Regions from separate parts of the Metapseudomonas furukawaii genome, predicted to be linked through region 2. Evidence: predicted binding sites of a transcription regulator. Region 2 holds the regulator's gene; each other region holds the start of a gene.
The links. The regulator sigma-54, encoded in region 2, starts transcription at its own class of promoters, with help from an activator protein. The targets are predictions, from matches to a motif close to ANTGGCATNNANNTTGCTNT.

Region 1: the regulator sigma-54 is predicted to act here: its motif matches at 2,265-2,284, upstream of KF707C_RS21695 (CmpA/NrtA family ABC transporter substrate-binding protein).
Region 3: the regulator sigma-54 is predicted to act here: its motif matches at 1,392-1,411, upstream of KF707C_RS21165 (ammonium transporter).

The regions. Positions count from the first base shown of each region.
Region 1 is NZ_AP014862.1:4,714,149-4,719,942, forward strand. It holds gene ppnN (nucleotide 5'-monophosphate nucleosidase PpnN) at 1-111, shown strand, start outside; gene KF707C_RS21685 (CmpA/NrtA family ABC transporter substrate-binding protein) at 265-1,488, shown strand; gene KF707C_RS21690 (ANTAR domain-containing response regulator) at 1,493-2,071, shown strand; gene KF707C_RS21695 (CmpA/NrtA family ABC transporter substrate-binding protein) at 2,427-3,710, shown strand; gene ntrB (nitrate ABC transporter permease) at 3,725-4,582, shown strand; gene KF707C_RS21705 (ABC transporter ATP-binding protein) at 4,665-5,456, shown strand.
Region 2 is NZ_AP014862.1:1,037,239-1,043,032, reverse strand. It holds gene lptA (lipopolysaccharide transport periplasmic protein LptA) at 1-478, shown strand, start outside; gene lptB (LPS export ABC transporter ATP-binding protein) at 478-1,203, shown strand; gene KF707C_RS04825 (RNA polymerase factor sigma-54) at 1,351-2,847, shown strand; gene hpf (ribosome hibernation-promoting factor, HPF/YfiA family) at 2,932-3,240, shown strand; gene ptsN (PTS IIA-like nitrogen regulatory protein PtsN) at 3,253-3,717, shown strand; gene rapZ (RNase adapter RapZ) at 3,727-4,584, shown strand; gene KF707C_RS04805 (HPr family phosphocarrier protein) at 4,601-4,873, shown strand; gene pmbA (metalloprotease PmbA) at 5,076-5,794, opposite strand, start outside.
Region 3 is NZ_AP014862.1:4,590,021-4,595,814, forward strand. It holds gene KF707C_RS21155 (DUF1989 domain-containing protein) at 1-190, shown strand, start outside; gene KF707C_RS30165 (methyl-accepting chemotaxis protein) at 266-1,255, shown strand; gene KF707C_RS21165 (ammonium transporter) at 1,525-2,892, shown strand; gene KF707C_RS21170 (hypothetical protein) at 2,918-3,097, shown strand; gene KF707C_RS21175 (DMT family transporter) at 3,213-3,554, opposite strand; gene KF707C_RS21180 (P-II family nitrogen regulator) at 3,695-4,033, opposite strand; gene KF707C_RS21185 (ammonium transporter) at 4,045-5,364, opposite strand.

The DNA of each region.
Region 1 (5,794 bases), 2.5 Mb from region 2:
GCCCTGCTCCAGGCCTTCGTCCGCCAGCACCGGATGAAGCTGCCGGGCGGCGCGGCCTACGTGCCCTGCTACCGGGTGGTGCAGAGCATCGCGGAGGAACTTGCCAGCTGAGGCGAAGCGCCCTGGCATATCGCTTGCTAACGCTCCCGCCCTAGAGCCCGCTCCAACGGCGGAGTCGGTTCACAGACGATGGCGTCGTTTCCCGCCACCACCTGCAGGGTGGCGGGAGCGGCGCCTTTTTCGTTCAGTGGTGGGACAAACGACATGACCGACACGAGTTGCACCCGTAACGACAACCTCGCCTGGGTCGCGGGCAGCGATGCCCCGGAAAAGGGCAGGGTGAACCTGGGCTTCATGCCCCTCTCCGACGCCGCCTCGCTGATCGTCGCGGCCACCCAGGGCTTCGCCCAGCCCTACGGCCTGACCCTGGAACTGAAACGGCAGACCTCCTGGGCCGGCCTGCGCGACCGGCTGCAGAGCGGTGAGCTGGACGCCGCGCACGCCCTCTACGGCCAGGTCTACGGCACCCACCTGGGCCTGGGCGGCGCCCCCACCGAAATGGCGATCCTCATGGGGCTGTGCCAGAACGGCCAGGCGATCAACCTGTGCGAGCCCCTGCGCCGCGCCGGCGTGACGAACGCCGACGCGCTCGTCGCCCAGGTGCGCCAACGGGGTGCGAAGCTGACCTTCGCCCAGACCTTTCCCACCGGCACCCACGCCATGTGGCTCAACTACTGGCTGGCGGCCCACGGCATCCACCCGCTGGAAGAGGTCAACACCCTGGTGCTGCCCCCGGCGCAGATGGTCCGGCACCTGCGCAGCGGCCAGATCGACGGTTTCTGCGCCGGAGGTCCCTGGGGCGCGCTGGCGGTGGACGAGAAGCAGGGGTTCACCCTGGCCACCAGCCAGATGATCTGGCCCGACCATCCGGAGAAGGTCCTCGCCTGCACCCGCGCCTTCGCCGAGCGCTACCCCAACACCGCCCGCGCCCTGACCATGGCGGTGCTGGAAGCCAGCCGTTTCATCGATGCCAGCGACGAGAACCGGCGCGGCACCGCCCGGCTCATCAGCGGCGGCGAATACCTCGACGCGCCGCTGTCGGCCATCGAGCCGCGCTTCCTCGGGCTCTACGAGGACGGCCTCGGCTACGCCTGGCGCGACGCCCATCCGCTGCGCTTCTTCGCCGGTGGCGAGGCGACCATGCCCTGGCTGTCGGACGGCATCTGGTTCATGACCCAATTCCGCCGCTGGGGGCTGCTCAAGGAGGACCCGGACTACCTCGGCGTGGCCCGCCAGGTGCACCAGCTCGAAGGCTACCGGGAAGCGGCCGAGGCCCTGGGCATCGAGGTTCCGGCACGGCCCATGCGCAGCTCCCGGCTGTTCGACGGCCGGGTCTGGGACGGCAGCGACCCGGCCGGCTACGCCCGCAGCTTCGCCGTCCACGCCCACCCCTCGCTCACTCCCCTTGCCGCCGACGCCAGGAGTTGACCCCATGCTTCGCATCTTCCTGATCAACGACACACCGAAGACCGCCGGCCGCCTGGCCGATGCCCTGGTCGAGGCGGGCTTCGCCGTCGTCGAAGAGACCGGCCTGACCCTCGACCTGGCCGAGCGCATCCTGGCCGCGAGCGCCGACGTGGTGCTGATCGACACCGAATCCGCCGGCCGCGACATGATGGAACAGGTGGTGATGGTGAGCCGCGACCAGCCCCGTCCCATCGTCATGTTCACCAACGACCACGACCCCGGCCTGATGCGCCAGGCGATTCGCGCCGGGGTCAGCGCCTACGTGGTCGAAGGCATCCAGGCCGAGCGCCTGCGACCGATCCTCGAGGTGGCGATGGCCCGCTTCGAGGCCGACCAGGCCCTGCATGCGCGGCTGCTGGAACGGGACAGCCAGCTGGCCGAGCGCAAGCGCATCGAACAGGCCAAGGGCGTGCTGATGAAGATGAAGAATTGCGACGAGGAGGCGGCCTACACCCTGATGCGTCGCCAGGCCATGGGGCGTCAGCAGCGACTGATCCAGGTGGCCGAGCAGATCATCGCCACCCACGAGATGCTCGGCGCCTGACCTGCGCCTGCGGGGCACAGGCCAGCGGCGGCCAGCGAACCAAAACCGCTCAGGCGGCGCGCCCTTCGCACAGATATCGCCCACCCCCGCCGGCCGCACCTGTGTCCGCATCCGGCGGGCAACTGCTTGATTCAGAAGGCGATAACCACCGAATCGAAGGCACATCGGGGCGACCCGCGGGCGGGCGGCGAAAACTGGCAAGACCTTTGCAAAACCACCTGCGGATTCCTGCGTAGCGCACCAACGGCGGTGGGCCGCGGATCACGGACAACGGCGTCCGTCAGAGCTCCATCCCCTTGTGCGGGAGCTCTGGCGTACGCCGTTTTTGTTTTTGCCCTCCCATCAGGACAGCACCATGAGCGAACGTGATTCCAAAGACCCGATCAACAACAGCCGCCGCAACTTCCTCAAGCACTCCATCGCCATCGCCGGCACCGTCGGCGGCGTCGCCGCCCTCGGGCTCTCGGCCCCCGGCTTCCTGCGCAGCGCCGCCTGGGCCGCCGGCTCCGATGCACCGGAAAAGGCCGCCCTCAAGGTCGGTTTCATTCCGCTGACCGACTGCGCGTCGGTGGTGGTGGCCGCCACCCAGGGTTTCGCCGCCAAGTACGGCCTCAGCATCACCCCCAGCAAGGAAGCCTCCTGGGCGGGCGTGCGCGACAAGCTCAACACCGGCGAGCTGGATGCCTCCCATGTGCTCTACGGCATGATGTACGGCAGCCAGCTCGGCGTGGCCGGCCCGCAGAAGGACATGGCGGTGCTCATGGGCCTGAACCAGAACGGCCAGGCCATCACCCTGTCCCGCCAGCTCCGGGAAGCCGGAGTGACCAACGGCGAACAGCTCGCCGCCCACGTCAAACAGTCCGCCAAACCCCTGACCTTCGCCCAGACCTTCCCCACCGGCACCCACGCCATGTGGCTCTACTACTGGCTGGCCAGCCACGGCATCAACCCCATGACCGACGTCAAGACCATCACCGTGCCGCCGCCGCAGATGGTCGCCAACATGCGCGTGGGCAACATGGACGGCTTCTGCGTCGGCGAACCCTGGGGCGCACGGGCCATCTTCGACAAGATCGGCTTCACCGCCACCACCTCCCAGCAGATCTGGGCGGACCACCCGGAGAAGGTGCTGGGCTGTTCCCGCGCCTTCGTCGAACAGAACCCCAACACCGCCCGCGCCCTGGTGATGGCCCTGCTGGACGCCAGCCGCTTCATCGAGGCCAGCGAGGAGAACAAGAAGGCCACCGCCAAGCTGATCGCCGGCAAGGCCTACGTGAACGCCCCGGTGCAGGTGATCGAGCAACGCTTCCTCGGCAACTACGAGGACGGCCTCGGCAACAGCTGGCAGGACAAGCACGCCATGGCCTTCTGCAAGGACTGCCAGGTGAACTTCCCTTACCTCTCCGACGGCATGTGGTTCATGACCCAGTTCAAGCGCTGGGGCCTGATCAAGCAGGACCCTGACTACGCCGCCGTGGCCGCCCAGGTGAACCAGACCAAGCTGTTCAGCGAAGCGGCCAGTGCCCTCGGCCTGCCGGTTCCGGCCAGCCAGATGCGCGGCAGCACCCTGATGGACGGCACGCTGTGGGACGGCTCCAACCCGGCCGCCTACGCCCAATCCTTCGCCATCAAGGCCTGAGCCAGGAGACCGCCATGAATGCTCCCCTGAACACGCCATTGCCGGCAGCCTCCAGCCAGGTCCCCGACAGCGCCCGACGCCAGCCCCTGCCTGGCGCGGAGTTCCTGCGCAACCTGGCTCGCGCGCTGGTTCCACCGGCGCTCGGACTGCTGCTGTTCATCGGCCTCTGGGCCCTGGTGGCGGCACGCAGCGAAGGCCTGCCGGGGCCCGTGTCGACCTGGCACTCGGCGCTGGAACTCTTCGCCGACCCCTTCTACGACAACGGCCCCAACGACATGGGCATCGGCTGGAACATCCTGCATTCGCTGGGGCGGGTCGGCCTGGGCTTCGGCATGGCCGCGCTGGTGGGCATTCCGCTGGGCTTCGCCATCGGCCGCTTCGCCTTCCTGGCCGGCATGCTCTCGCCCATCATCAGCCTGCTGCGCCCGGTCTCGCCGCTGGCCTGGCTGCCCATCGGCCTGCTGGTGTTCGAGGCCGCCGGCCCGGCCTCGATCTGGGTGATCTTCATCAGCTCGATCTGGCCCATCATCCTCAACACCGCCGCCGGCGTGGCCAGCGTGCCGCAGGACTACATCAACGTGGCGCGGGTGCTGAAGCTCTCGGAGTTCAAGGTGCTCACGCGCATCCTCTTCCCCGCCGTGCTGCCGCACCTGATGACCGGCATCCGCCTGGCCATAGGCGTGGCCTGGCTGGTGATAGTCGCCGCCGAGATGCTCACCGGCGGCACCGGCCTCGGCTTCTGGGTGTGGGACGAATGGAACAACCTCAACGTCGAGCACATCCTCATCGCCATCATCATTGTCGGCCTGGTGGGCCTGGCCCTGGAACAGGGCCTGCTGTGGCTGGCCAAACGTTTCGACTACAGCAACTGAACATTCCCGTGGAGCGAGCGAGCTCGCTCGCGAATGCGCTTCGCGCGCTGGGCTCGCTCCTACCAGGAACAGGAGAAACCTGATGGACAAGTTCGTCGAGCTGACCGGCGTCAGCAAGCACTTCGATACCCGCAAGGGCCGCTTCCAGGCCCTCAGCGACGTCAACCTGCGCATCGCCCGAGGCGAGTTCGTCTCGCTGATCGGCCATTCCGGCTGTGGCAAGTCCACCGTGCTCAACCTCATCGCCGGCCTGCTCTCCCCCAGCGAGGGCGGGCTGATCTGCAACGGCCGGGAGATCGACGGTCCCGGCCCGGATCGCGCCGTGGTGTTCCAGAACCACAGCCTGCTGCCCTGGATGACCTGCTTCGGCAATGTCCACCTGGCGGTGGAAAAGGTCTTCGGCGGCCGCGAGAACAAGGCGCGGCTCAAGGAGCGCACGGCGGCGGCGCTGCAGATGGTCGGCCTGGACCACGCGGCGCACAAGCATCCCGGCGAGATCTCCGGCGGCATGAAGCAGCGTGTGGGCATCGCCCGCGCCCTGGCCATGGAACCCAAGGTGCTGCTGATGGACGAGCCCTTCGGCGCCCTCGACGCCCTGACCCGCGCGCACCTCCAGGACGAGCTGCTGCGCATCGTCGGCCAGACCCGGAGCACCGTGGTGATGGTCACCCATGACGTGGACGAGGCGGTGCTGCTCTCCGACCGCATCGTGATGATGACCAACGGCCCGGCCGCCACCGTCGGCGACATCCTGCGGGTGGAGCTGCCACGCCCACGGGACCGCCTGGCCCTGGCCAACGACGCCCGCTACCACGAGTACCGCACCGCCGTGCTGGAGTTCCTCTACCAGCGCCAGCGTCGCCCGGCGGCCTGATCCCTTCCCCTCCCCGCCCCTTGCAACAGCCCGGCCTCCGCGCCGGGCTTCTGCTTTCCAGGGGGCATCTCTCGCCTGCCTCCATGCCCCATGCAGGGGCTCTTTCCGGCGGCTTCGCACCCTGCCAATGCAAGCGGCGACGGCAAGGTCCGGGGCGCTGCCACACAAACGCCATCGATCCAATAAAAGCCCACTAAAATCAAAGGCTTGAGCATTCTGGCACAGTGCCTGCTTGGACCCTCCCCGGTCAGCACAACGGCGTGTCTGCCACCCAACCGACAACGACGTCGCGAAGCCCCCTCGCCATCATGAGCACGGGGCCGCGACGTTTTTTTTTG
Region 2 (5,794 bases):
CGCCGCCTGGGCATTGCCGTCCGACCGCGAGCAACCGATTCGCGTCCAGGCCGACAGCGCAGAGCTCGACGACAAGCAAGGCGTAGCGGTCTATCGGGGAAATGTGGTGATCACCCAAGGCACGCTGAAGATCACCGGTGACACCGTCACTATCACCCAGGATGCCAACGGCGACATCGAAGTCTTCACCTCCGTGGGCAAGCCCGCCTACTACGAGCAGAAGCCTGCCGTGGACAAGCAGATCGTCAAGGCCTACGGACTCACCATCCAGTACTTCGCCGCCAACGAGCGCATCATCCTGCTCGACCAGGCCAAGGTGGTTCAGGAAGGCAATACCTTCGAAGGCGAGAAGATCGTCTATGACACCCAACGCCAGATCGTAAACGCCGGCCGCGCCACGGGCGGCAACGTCACCACGCCGCGCCCGCGGATCGACATGGTGATCCAGCCGAAGAAGAAAGAGCAGAAAGCACAGTAATGGCGACTCTCAAAGCCCAGCACCTGGCCAAGAGCTACAAGAGCCGTCAGGTGGTCCGCGACGTCAGCCTGTCCATTGACAGCGGTCAGATCGTCGGCCTCCTCGGCCCCAACGGCGCGGGCAAGACCACCTGCTTCTACATGATCGTCGGCCTGGTAAGGGCCGACCAGGGCCGCGTCCTGATCGACTCGCAGGACGTCACCCACCAGCCCATGCACGGCCGCGCCCGAGCGGGCATCGGCTACCTGCCGCAGGAAGCCTCGATCTTCCGCAAGCTCAGCGTGGCGGACAACATCATGGCAATCCTCGAGACCCGCAAGGAACTCGACCGCGCCGGACGCCGCCGGGAACTGGAAAGCCTGCTGCAGGAATTCCATATCAGCCACATCCGCGACAGCCTCGGCATGAGCCTCTCCGGTGGCGAGCGTCGTCGGGTGGAAATCGCCCGCGCACTGGCGACGGCGCCGAAGTTCATCCTCCTCGACGAACCCTTCGCCGGCGTCGACCCGATTTCCGTAGGCGACATCAAGCAGATCATCCATCACCTCAAGGCCAAGGGCATCGGCGTCCTCATCACCGACCACAACGTGCGCGAGACCCTGGACATCTGCGAGACCGCCTACATTGTCAGTGACGGCCAACTGATCGCCGAAGGCGATGCGGAGGCCATCCTGGCCAACCAACTGGTGAAGGAAGTCTACCTGGGCCACGAGTTCAGGCTGTAGTTTCCCGCTCGCTCACCTACAAGATGGCTTGCGGGAACTAGGAATTTCCTTCAAGGTCAGGCATATAATTTGCTTCCTGGCGGCGCTTCGGCGCCCTGTAGTGGATGGCGCGAATGCGCCGGCGAATAAGGTCCCAAGCCCTCTGCCATGAAACCATCGCTAGTCCTCAAGATGGGCCAGCAGCTGACGATGACACCGCAGCTGCAACAGGCCATCCGCCTTCTCCAACTCTCCACCCTGGACCTCCAGCAGGAAATCCAGGAGGCGCTGGAATCCAATCCCATGCTCGAACGGCAGGAGGATGGCGAGGATTTCGACACCTCCGATCCCATGGCCGAAGGGGATCAGTCGCCGAACACCGGCAGCCAGGACACGAGCTTCCAGGAGTCCAGCGCCGAGGGCAGCAACGAGCCCCTGGAAGATGGCGAATGGCACGAACGCATCCCCAGCGAGCTTCCGGTGGACACGGCCTGGGAGGACGTCTACCAGACCAGCGCCAGCAGCCTGCCCAGCAACGATGATGACGAGTGGGACTTCACCTCCCGCACCTCCGTCGGGGAGAGCCTGCAGAGCCACCTCCTGTGGCAACTGAATCTGGCCCCCATGTCCGACACCGACCGCCTGATCGCCGTCACCCTGATCGACTGCATCAACAACGATGGCTACCTCGAGGAGTCCCTGGCCGAGATCGTCGACGCCTTCGACCCCGAACTCGGTGTCGAGCTGGACGAAGTCGAAGTGGTGCTGCATCGCATCCAGCAGTTCGAACCCGCCGGCATCGGCGCCCGCGACCTGCGCGAATGCCTGCTGCTTCAACTGCGCCAGCTGCCCGCCACCACGCCCTGGCTGACCGAAGCGCAGCGACTGGTCGGCGACTTCCTCGACCTCCTCGGTAGCCGCGACTATAGCCAGCTGATGCGGCGCATGAAGGTCAAGGAGGATGAGCTCAAGCAGATCATCGCGCTGATCCAGGCGCTGAATCCCCGCCCCGGTTCCCAGATCGAGGCCAGTGAGCCCGAGTACGTGGTACCCGATGTCATCGTCCGCAAGCACAATGAACGCTGGCTGGTGGAGCTGAACCAGGAGGCGGTACCCCGCCTGCGAGTGAATCCCCATTACGCCGGCTTCGTCCGGCGCGCCGACTCCAGCGCCGACAACACCTTCATGCGAAACCAGCTGCAGGAAGCGCGCTGGTTCATCAAGAGCCTGCAGAGCCGCAACGAGACGCTGATGAAGGTGGCAACCCAGATCGTCGAACACCAGCGCGGTTTCCTGGAGTACGGCGACGAGGCCATGAAGCCCCTTGTCCTGCACGACATCGCCGAAGCCGTGGGCATGCACGAGTCCACCATCTCGCGCGTGACCACCCAGAAATTCATGCACACCCCCCGCGGTATCTACGAGCTGAAGTACTTCTTCTCCAGCCACGTCAGCACCTCGGAAGGCGGCGAATGCTCGTCTACCGCGATCCGCGCCATCATCAAGAAACTGGTTGCAGCGGAAAATCCGAAAAAGCCGTTGAGCGACAGCAAGATCGCTGGTTTACTGGAGGCACAGGGCATTCAAGTGGCCCGTCGCACAGTCGCCAAGTACCGGGAATCCCTCGGAATAGCGCCTTCCAGCGAACGAAAGCGATTGATGTGACGCGGAAATTGACCCACGCCAAAGTGTTCCGGTGGCAGGCCCGTTAGCCTGTCTCTTATACACGGGCAATAAGGAGAAAGCGGTATGCAAGTCAACATCAGTGGACATCAACTGGATGTGACCGACGCCCTGCGCAACTACGTTGTCGAGAAGTTCGACCGTCTGGAGCGCCACTTCGACAGAATCACCAACGTGCAGGTGATCATGCATGTCGAGAAACTCAAACAGAAAATCGAAGCCACTTTGCACATCGCCGGCGGCGAAGTCGTTGCTAACGCGGAACATGAAGACATGTACGCCGCCATCGACCTGCTTACCGACAAGCTGGATCGCCAACTGATCAAGCACAAGGAGAAGCAATTGAACCGCCAGCAGGGTGCCACTGCCCGCTGACCCTCCCTCCCTATGATCCGACTTGAGCAAATCCTGACCCCCGGCCGTTCCCTGGTGAACGTGCCGGGTGGCAGCAAGAAACGCGTACTGGAACAGATCGCCAAGCTGGTCGCTCGCGACCTTCCCGACCTCGATTACCAGGACATATTCGAAAGCCTGGTATCCCGGGAGAAACTCGGTTCCACCGGTTTCGGCAACGGCATCGCCATTCCCCACTGTCGACTCGCCGGTTGCACCGCGCCCATCAGCGCGGTGCTCCGTCTCGACGCACCCGTCGACTTCGACGCCATCGATGGCGCCCCCGTGGACCTGCTGCTCGTGCTGCTGGTCCCGGAAGCCGCCACCGACGAGCACCTCGAACTGTTGCGCCAGATCGCCAGCATGCTGGACCGTGCCGACGTGCGCGAACGCCTGCGCCAGGCGCCCGACAGCACCAGCCTGTACCAGGTGGTGGTGGACGTTCAGAGCGGACGCTAGGACCTGCCCATGCGCCTGGTCATCGTCAGCGGCCGCTCCGGTTCGGGCAAGAGTACCGCCCTCGATGTACTCGAGGACCACGGCTTCTACTGCATCGACAACCTGCCCGCCGGCCTGCTTCCAGAGCTGGCGGAACGGACCCTGCTGCACACCGAACTGCTGGAGCCGAAGGTCGCCGTATCCATCGATGCGCGCAACCTGCCCAGCCAGTTGCAACGTTTTCCCGAATTGCTGGAAGAAGCGCGGACACGTCACATCAAGTGCGACGTCCTCTACCTGGACGCCGAACAGGACACCCTGCTCAAGCGCTTCTCGGAGACGCGCCGTCGCCATCCGCTGACCAACGACAATCGCTCCCTCGCCGAAGCCATTCGCGATGAAGAGACGCTGTTGCAGCCGATCGCCGACCTGGCCGACCTGAAGATCGACACCACGCGCCTGAACCTCTACCAGCTGCGTGACGCCATCAAGCTGCGCCTGCTCAACCAGCCTGAGCCCGGCACCGCCTTCCTCGTCGAGTCTTTCGGCTTCAAACGCGGCATGCCGGTGGATGCCGACCTGGTCTTCGACGTCCGCTGCCTGCCCAACCCCTACTGGAAGCCTGAACTGCGCGAGCATTCCGGCCTGGATCAGGAGGTTGCCGCCTACCTCGCATCCCAGCCCGATGTCGAGGAAATGTACCAGGACATCTTCGGCTACCTGAACAAATGGCTACCGCGCTTCGCCGCCAGCAATCGCGCCTACGTCACCATTGCCGTTGGCTGCACCGGTGGGCACCACCGCTCGGTCTATCTCGCCGAGCGACTTGGCAACGCGCTCAAGCCCATTTTGAAGAACGTCCAGGTTCGCCACCGCGACCTCAGCTAGAAGGATTGGAAACGCGATGCCCGCCTGCGAGATCACCATCATCAACAAACTTGGCCTGCATGCCCGGGCGGCAGCCAAGTTCGTCGGCGTGGCCGGACGTTACCCTTGCCAGATTCGCGTCGGCCGCTCGGCGGAAAGCCTGGTGGACGGCAAGAGCATCATGGCCGTGATGATGCTGGCGGCCGGCAAGGGCACCCCCATTCACCTGCACACTGAAGGCGATCAGGACGACGACGCCCTCAAGGCCCTGATCGAACTGATCAACAACAGGTTCGACGAAGGCGAGTGATCCTCCGTTTCCTCGGAAAAACGCCCTCTACCCCCCTTCATCCAGCACCCGCCACGACCGAGCCCGGACTCGCCGCCGTCCCGTGCCACACGGGATTGCGCTATCGGCCAAGGGCCCGGTCACGGCGCTACGCGCCCTGTCTGGCGCATATGAAAAACGCGCCCGACAGGGCGCGTCACCTTCCAGGCGGGATGTGGCGGGCTCAGCTGCCGGCGACGGTCATGCGTTCTATCAGCACCGACCCGGTGCGGATATTGCCGCGAAGCTCCAGGTCGCTGCCCACCGCGACGATCTGCCGGAACATATCCTTCAGGTTGCCGGCGATGGTGACTTCCTGCACCGGGAACTGGATTTCGCCGTTCTCCACCCAGTAGCCGGCGGCACCCCGGGAATAGTCGCCGGTCACCATGTTCAGGCCGTGGCCCATCAACTCGGTGACCAGCAAGCCGCGCCCCATGCGCCGGAGCAGGGCTGCCTGGTCCTCCTGGCCATGGCTGACGAACAGGTTGTGAACCCCGCCGGCGTTGGCTGTGCTGGGGAGGCCCAGCTTGCGCCCGGAGTAGGTGCCGAGGACATAGGAGACCAACTCGCCCTTCTCCACGAAGGGCTTGGCATAGGTGGCGAGGCCGTCGTTGTCGAACGCCGCGCTGGCCATGGCACGCGGAATCAGCGGTCGCTCGTCGATGGACAGCCACTCGGGGAACAACCGCTCTCCCAGGGCCCCTTCGAGGAAGGAGGATTTACGGTAGAGGTTGCCGCCGGAGATCGCCCCCAGGAAGCTGCCGAACAGCCCGGTGGCCAGCTCGGGAGCGAACAGCACCGGAACTTCGCAGGTGGGGACAGGACGCGCGCCCAGCCGCGCAGCACTGCGCTCGGCGGCGCGTCGACCGATGCTGGCGGGGTCGGCCAACTGCTCGCCGA
Region 3 (5,794 bases), 2.6 Mb from region 2:
GATCACCAGCGCCACCCGCTCCCCGGTGCTGGGCAGGAACATCGCCCTCTGCCGGCTGGACCTGGCCCATTGCGAACCGGGCACCCGCGTCGAGGTGGGCAAGCTGGACGGCCAGCAGAAGCGCATCCCGGCGACGGTGGCCGCCGGCACCGTCGCCTACGACCCGGAGAAGACCCGCGTGCGCGCCTGAGCCCGGAACTGGACGAAGAATTGCTAGGGAACGGCAACGGGCAGGAATACGTCACCAGCCAAGGAGGACCGACCGATGTGGTTCAGCAATGCATCCAGCAACCTGGCCAATGAAATCAGCCAATGGCTCGATCGCCTGTTCAGCGAACAGGGCACGGCCGACGCCAACCGGCGACACCTGCAGCGCCAGCCGCAACTGCTCGGCAGCCTGGACCGGCTGCAGCGCGACTGGGAGGAACTGCAGCGCATCCGCCGGCACACCGAGCGGCAGGCGCCGCCGCCTTGCAGCGCCGAGGAATACGCGGCGCTACAGCGGCGCCTGACCGAGGCGGAGGCCCGCACCGCGCAACTGCGTACCGAACTGGACGACGGCGAGCAGCGGCTCCAAGCGCTGGAAGCCGAACGCGAGCGCTGGGACGAAGATCGCCAGGTCTGGGAACTGACCAAGCGCACCCTGACCGAGGGCTGCTGGGCCATGAACGTGGTCAACGGCGACCCGGACCACCCGCAGAACCTGATCCGCTGGTCCGAGCAGTTCCGCGAGCTGGTCGGCTACAGCCGCGAGGAATTCCCCGACGGCTGGGACAGCTACTTCGGCGTGGTCAACCAGGACGATGTGAAAGCGGTGATGCAGGCCTTCAACGCCGCCATGGTCGACCGCAACGGCGACGGCTCCTACGCCGTGGAGTACCGCATGCGCCACAAGACCCGGGGTGAAGTGTGGTTCCGCGAACGCGGCCGCTGCCTGCGGGATGCCCGGGGCACGCTCATCCACGTCACCGGGGCGGTGCGCGAGATCAGCGACGAGAAGGCCGCCGCCGCCCTCCATGAACGGGAGCAGGCGAGCATCCAGTCCACCTACGGGCAGATCGCCCAGGTCGCCGGGGTGATCCGTGGCATCGCCGAGCAGACCAACCTGCTGGCGCTCAACGCCGCCATCGAAGCGGCGCGGGCCGGCGAACAGGGCCGGGGCTTCGCGGTGGTGGCCGACGAGGTGCGCAACCTGGCCCGGCGCACCCAGGAATCGGTGCAGCAGATCCAGGCGATGTTGCAGCAGCAGCGCTGAGAAACGACCCAAATTCAGGCGCCCCGCCGGGAGGATGACTGCAAACGGGGCATTTGCCGCCGGTGTGCACAGGCCCCCCCAACCTGGTGAGAGACCGGGGGCGCCGCGCGCACCGCGTGATAGCTCGGTGCCATGGACTGGCACAGTGTTTGCCTTTCCCAGTACGCACTTTTCTTGCTTGGAAATAAAAACAAGAAGCCGCCAGGCGCGTGTTCGACCTGATCTGCCGACCAACGCTATTCCAACGAATTCGTATCGAGGATTGAGTGATGGAAGAACAGAAAACGCCGACCCTGGAGGAGTTGCAGGGTCTGATCGAGATGACCAACACGCTGAATATGGAAATATTCTACTGGTGGTGCATCGCCCTGATGATCATGATCCACGCGGGCTTCCTCTCTTACGAGATCGGCGCCTCGCGGCTGAAGAACGCCCTGGCCGCCGGGGTCAAGAACATCCTCGCCTTCGGCTTCATCGTCCCCACCTTCTTCCTTTTCGGCTGGGCCATCTACAACGCCTTCCCCGACGGCATCGTGCCGCGCATGGATGCCCTGATGGGGGCCATGCCCTGGAGCCAGTCCATGGGCCCGAACATCAAGGACAACGCCACCGGCATCTTCTGGGCGGCCTTCGCCCTGTTCGCCGCCACCACCGGCTCCATCCTCTCCGGCGCCATCATCGAGCGCGCCCGGATGAGCGCCTTCATCGTCATGACCATCCTGCTCGGCTCGGTGCTCTGGCTGTTCGCCGCCGCCTGGGGCTGGCACCCGGAAGGCTGGCTCACCGTGAAGTGGGGCTACCATGACGTCGGCGCCGCCGGCGTGGTGCACATGGTCGCGGGCTTCTTCGCCCTGGCGGTGGTGCTCAACCTCGGCGCGCGCATCGGCCGTTTCAACCCGGACGGCAGCGCCAACGCCATCGTCGGCCACAGCATGCCGATGAGCGTGGTGGGCCTGATGATGATCATCGTCGGGTTCTTCGGCTTCCTCGGCGGCTGCATCATCTACAGCTCCGGCGCCCAGTGGATCAACATCTACGGCGCGCCCACCACCCTGTCCGCCTTCGCCTTCAACACCCTGATGGGGTTCGCCGGCGGCCTCATCGGCGCCTACCTGACCACCCGCGAGCCCTACTGGATGATGTCCGGCGGCCTGGTGGGGATCATCTCCGTGGCCCCGGGACTGGACCTCTACCACCCCGGCCTCGCCTACCTGATCGGCATGGGCGTGGCCGCCATGGCGCCGCTGGTGAACAACCTGTTGCTGAAGTTCCGCCTCGACGATGCCGTGGGCGCCTTCGCCGTGCATGGCTTCGGCGGCTTCGCCGGCCTGGTGGTCAGCGGCGTGTTCCTCTCGGGGTACCCGAACGTCAACGGCATGGCGGAGATCAGCTTCTTCGGCCAACTGGGCGGCGCGCTGGTGATGGCGGCACTGGGCTTCATCCCCGGCTTCCTCATTTCCTATGCCCTGAAGAAAGCCGGCGTGCTCCGGGTTCCGGCCCATGCCGAGGAACGCGGGCTGGACCTCACCGAAGTCCCGGCCCAGGCCTATCCGGAATGGAGCGCCCTCTACGGCGAACCCCTGAAACCCGCCGTCAGCGTGGCCGCCACCCTGGTGGTGGAAACCAAGACCGCCTGATCGCGGCCAGACGAGGAAGATTCCCATGAGCATCAGCACCTACGAAGGCGCCAGCGCCGTGTTCACCTTCGCCGACAACCCCGCCGTGCTCGGCGTCATCACCGTCGTGGTGGTGGCCGCCACCCTCTACGCCCTGGCGGCCACCTTCATCCACGAGAAGCACAGCTACAACCTCCCGGACGAAGAGCTGCCCAAGCTGAAGTAGCCCTCTCGTAGCCCGGATGCAATCCGGGGGCTCCGGCTCCCGGATTGCATCCGGGCTACGGCCTTGAATGCCCCCTCATCCTGGCCGCGGCCAATGGCGGCTGGCCGGCGCGCGCCTACGCCACCTGAGCCTCGCCCACCAGCTTCAGGCCGACGATGCCGCCGATGATCATCAGCAGGCACAAGCCCTTGAGCACCCCCAGCGGCTCGCCGAGGAACAGGGTGCCGTAGGCCACCGTCCCCAGGGTGCCGATGCCCACCCACACGGCATAGGCAAGTCCCAGGGGCAGCTCGCGTACGGACAGGCTCAGGAGGTAGATGCTGAGGGCCAGGAAGAAACCGCAGTACAGGCTCGGCCAAAGCCGGGTGAACCCTTCCGTGCGCGGGATGATCGACGCGTACAGCACCTCGCAGAAGCCCGCCAGGAAGAGGAATCCCCATCCGTTCAACCATGCCATCCGTCACCTCTCCTACTCGAAAGTATCCGGTGCGCGCGGCGAACCCTACACAGCCCGTAGGGTGCGCCGCGCGCACCGCGTTGGCTTTTCACCAGGGAAAGCGCCGACGCAAGGCGTCGGCGCGGGGTATTGCAGAGGACTTACAACGCGTCTTCGCCCAGCTCTCCGGTGCGGATGCGCAGGATGCTTTCCAGGTCCTGCACGTAGACCTTGCCGTCGCCGATCTTGCCGGTGCGCGCCGAGGTGACGATGGCGTCCACGGCGGCCTGGCAGAGGGCCTCGGCCACCACCAGCTCCAGCTTCACCTTGGGCAGCAGCTCCACCACGTACTCGGCGCCCCGGTAGATCTCCGAATGGCCTTTCTGCCGACCGTAGCCCTTCACCTCGGTGACGGTGACGCCGCTGACGCCGGCGTCGGTCAGGGCCTCGCGCACGGCGTCGAGGCGGAAGGGCTTGATGATGGCGGTAATGAGTTTCATGGCCGGGTTCCTCAGCTCGAGTACTTGTAGCCGACCTCGCCATGGGCGGAGAGGTCCAGGCCGTCGACTTCGGATTCCTCATCCACCCGCAGGCCGCCGCAGAAGGCCGCCGCCACCTTGTAGGCGATCCAGCTGGTGAGGGCGGAGAAGAGCACGCTGAAGAGGATGGCGCCGCCGTTGATCAGCAACTGGTCCATCAGGGTGCGGCCTTCCGCGAAGCCCTGGCCGCCGAGCGCGGTGAGGGCGAACACCGGGGTCAGCAGGCCGCCGAGGATGCCGGCCACGCCGTGTACGCCGAAGACGTCGAAGGCGTCGTCCAGGCCGATCATGGGTTTCAGCTTGTCCACCGACCAGACGCACACCGGGCCGGCGATCAGCCCCAGCAGGATGGCGCCCATGGGGCCGACGAAGCCGCAGGCCGGGGTGATGGCCACCAGGCCGGCGATGGCGCCGGACACCGCGCCGAACAGGCTCGGTCGGCCACGGTGCTGCCACTCGACGAAGATCCAGCCCAGGGCGCCGGCGCAGCTGGCCAGCATGGTGTTGACCATCACCAGCATGGCGAAGCCGTTGGCGGCCAGCGCGCAGCCGCCGCAGAAGCCGAGCCAGCCGACCCAGAGCAGCGAGCCGCCGGTGAGGGTCATGGTCATGTTGTGCGGCGCCAGCGTGGGCGTGCCGAAACCACGACGACGCCCCACCAGCCAGGCGCCGACCAGGGCGGCGATGCCGACGTTGAGGTGCACCACGTTGCCCCCGGCGAAGTCCTGCACGCCCAGGTCGAACACCCAGCCACCGCCCCAGGCCATGTGGGCCATGGGGATGTAGTTGAGGGTCAGCCACGCGGCCATGAAGACCATGACGGCGGAGAACTTCATGCGCTCGGCGAAGCCGCCGACGATGATCGCCGGAGTGATGGCGGCGAACAGCAGCATGAAGAGGAAGTAGAGGTATTCCGGGATGGAGCCCACCACCGAGTCGGTGGTGATGCCGGCGAGGAACAGCTTGTCCACGCCGCCGATGATCGCCTGCAGCGAACCGCCGTCGGCGAAGGTCAGGCTGTAGCCGTAAATCGCGAAGAGCAACGATGCCAGGGACGCGCTGCAGAACACCTGCATCAGGATCGACAGCACGTTCTTGGTCCGCGCCATGCCGCCGTAGAACAGCGCCAGGCCCGGCAGGGTCATCAGCAGCACCACCAGGGAGCAGAGCGCCACGAAGGCGGTGTCGCCGCTGTTGATGGCGGGGGCCGCGTCGTCCGCGAACGCCGTTGCACAGCCAAGGAGAAGAGAAAGGCCCAAGGTACCGCGGCCCACAGGGGAAAACCGGATCATTGCCTATTGCCTCCAACCGACGGGGATTAGGCCGGTCCGCTGTCGGAAGGACGGACCGCCGTGCGTGCGCCCTAGGGGGAATGTCCAACTTCCTGAAGGGCAATTTTGTTTCCCCAGAGGCATAGCAATTGGCCTGCCAAGGCCGCAGCATGGGCTTGTATTTCTACTAAATCGTTGAATGTAAACGCTTTATGGGGAGGGACGGGGAGCGGTCGGGGTGGCTTGGCACAGGCGCACGCATTTTCTTGGTGCGAATTTGATTTTCCTGTGAGTCAAAATGGCCATTCATTCATCAGGATGGTGCCGGACCCGCACCAGAGGACAAGGTGCGCCAGTCCCCAGGATGGGTCGGGCGGCGTTCCGCGAGCCTGCGAAACCCATCGTTACCGAGCGCTCCAGCATGGGTTTCGCTTCGCTCTACCCATCCCAC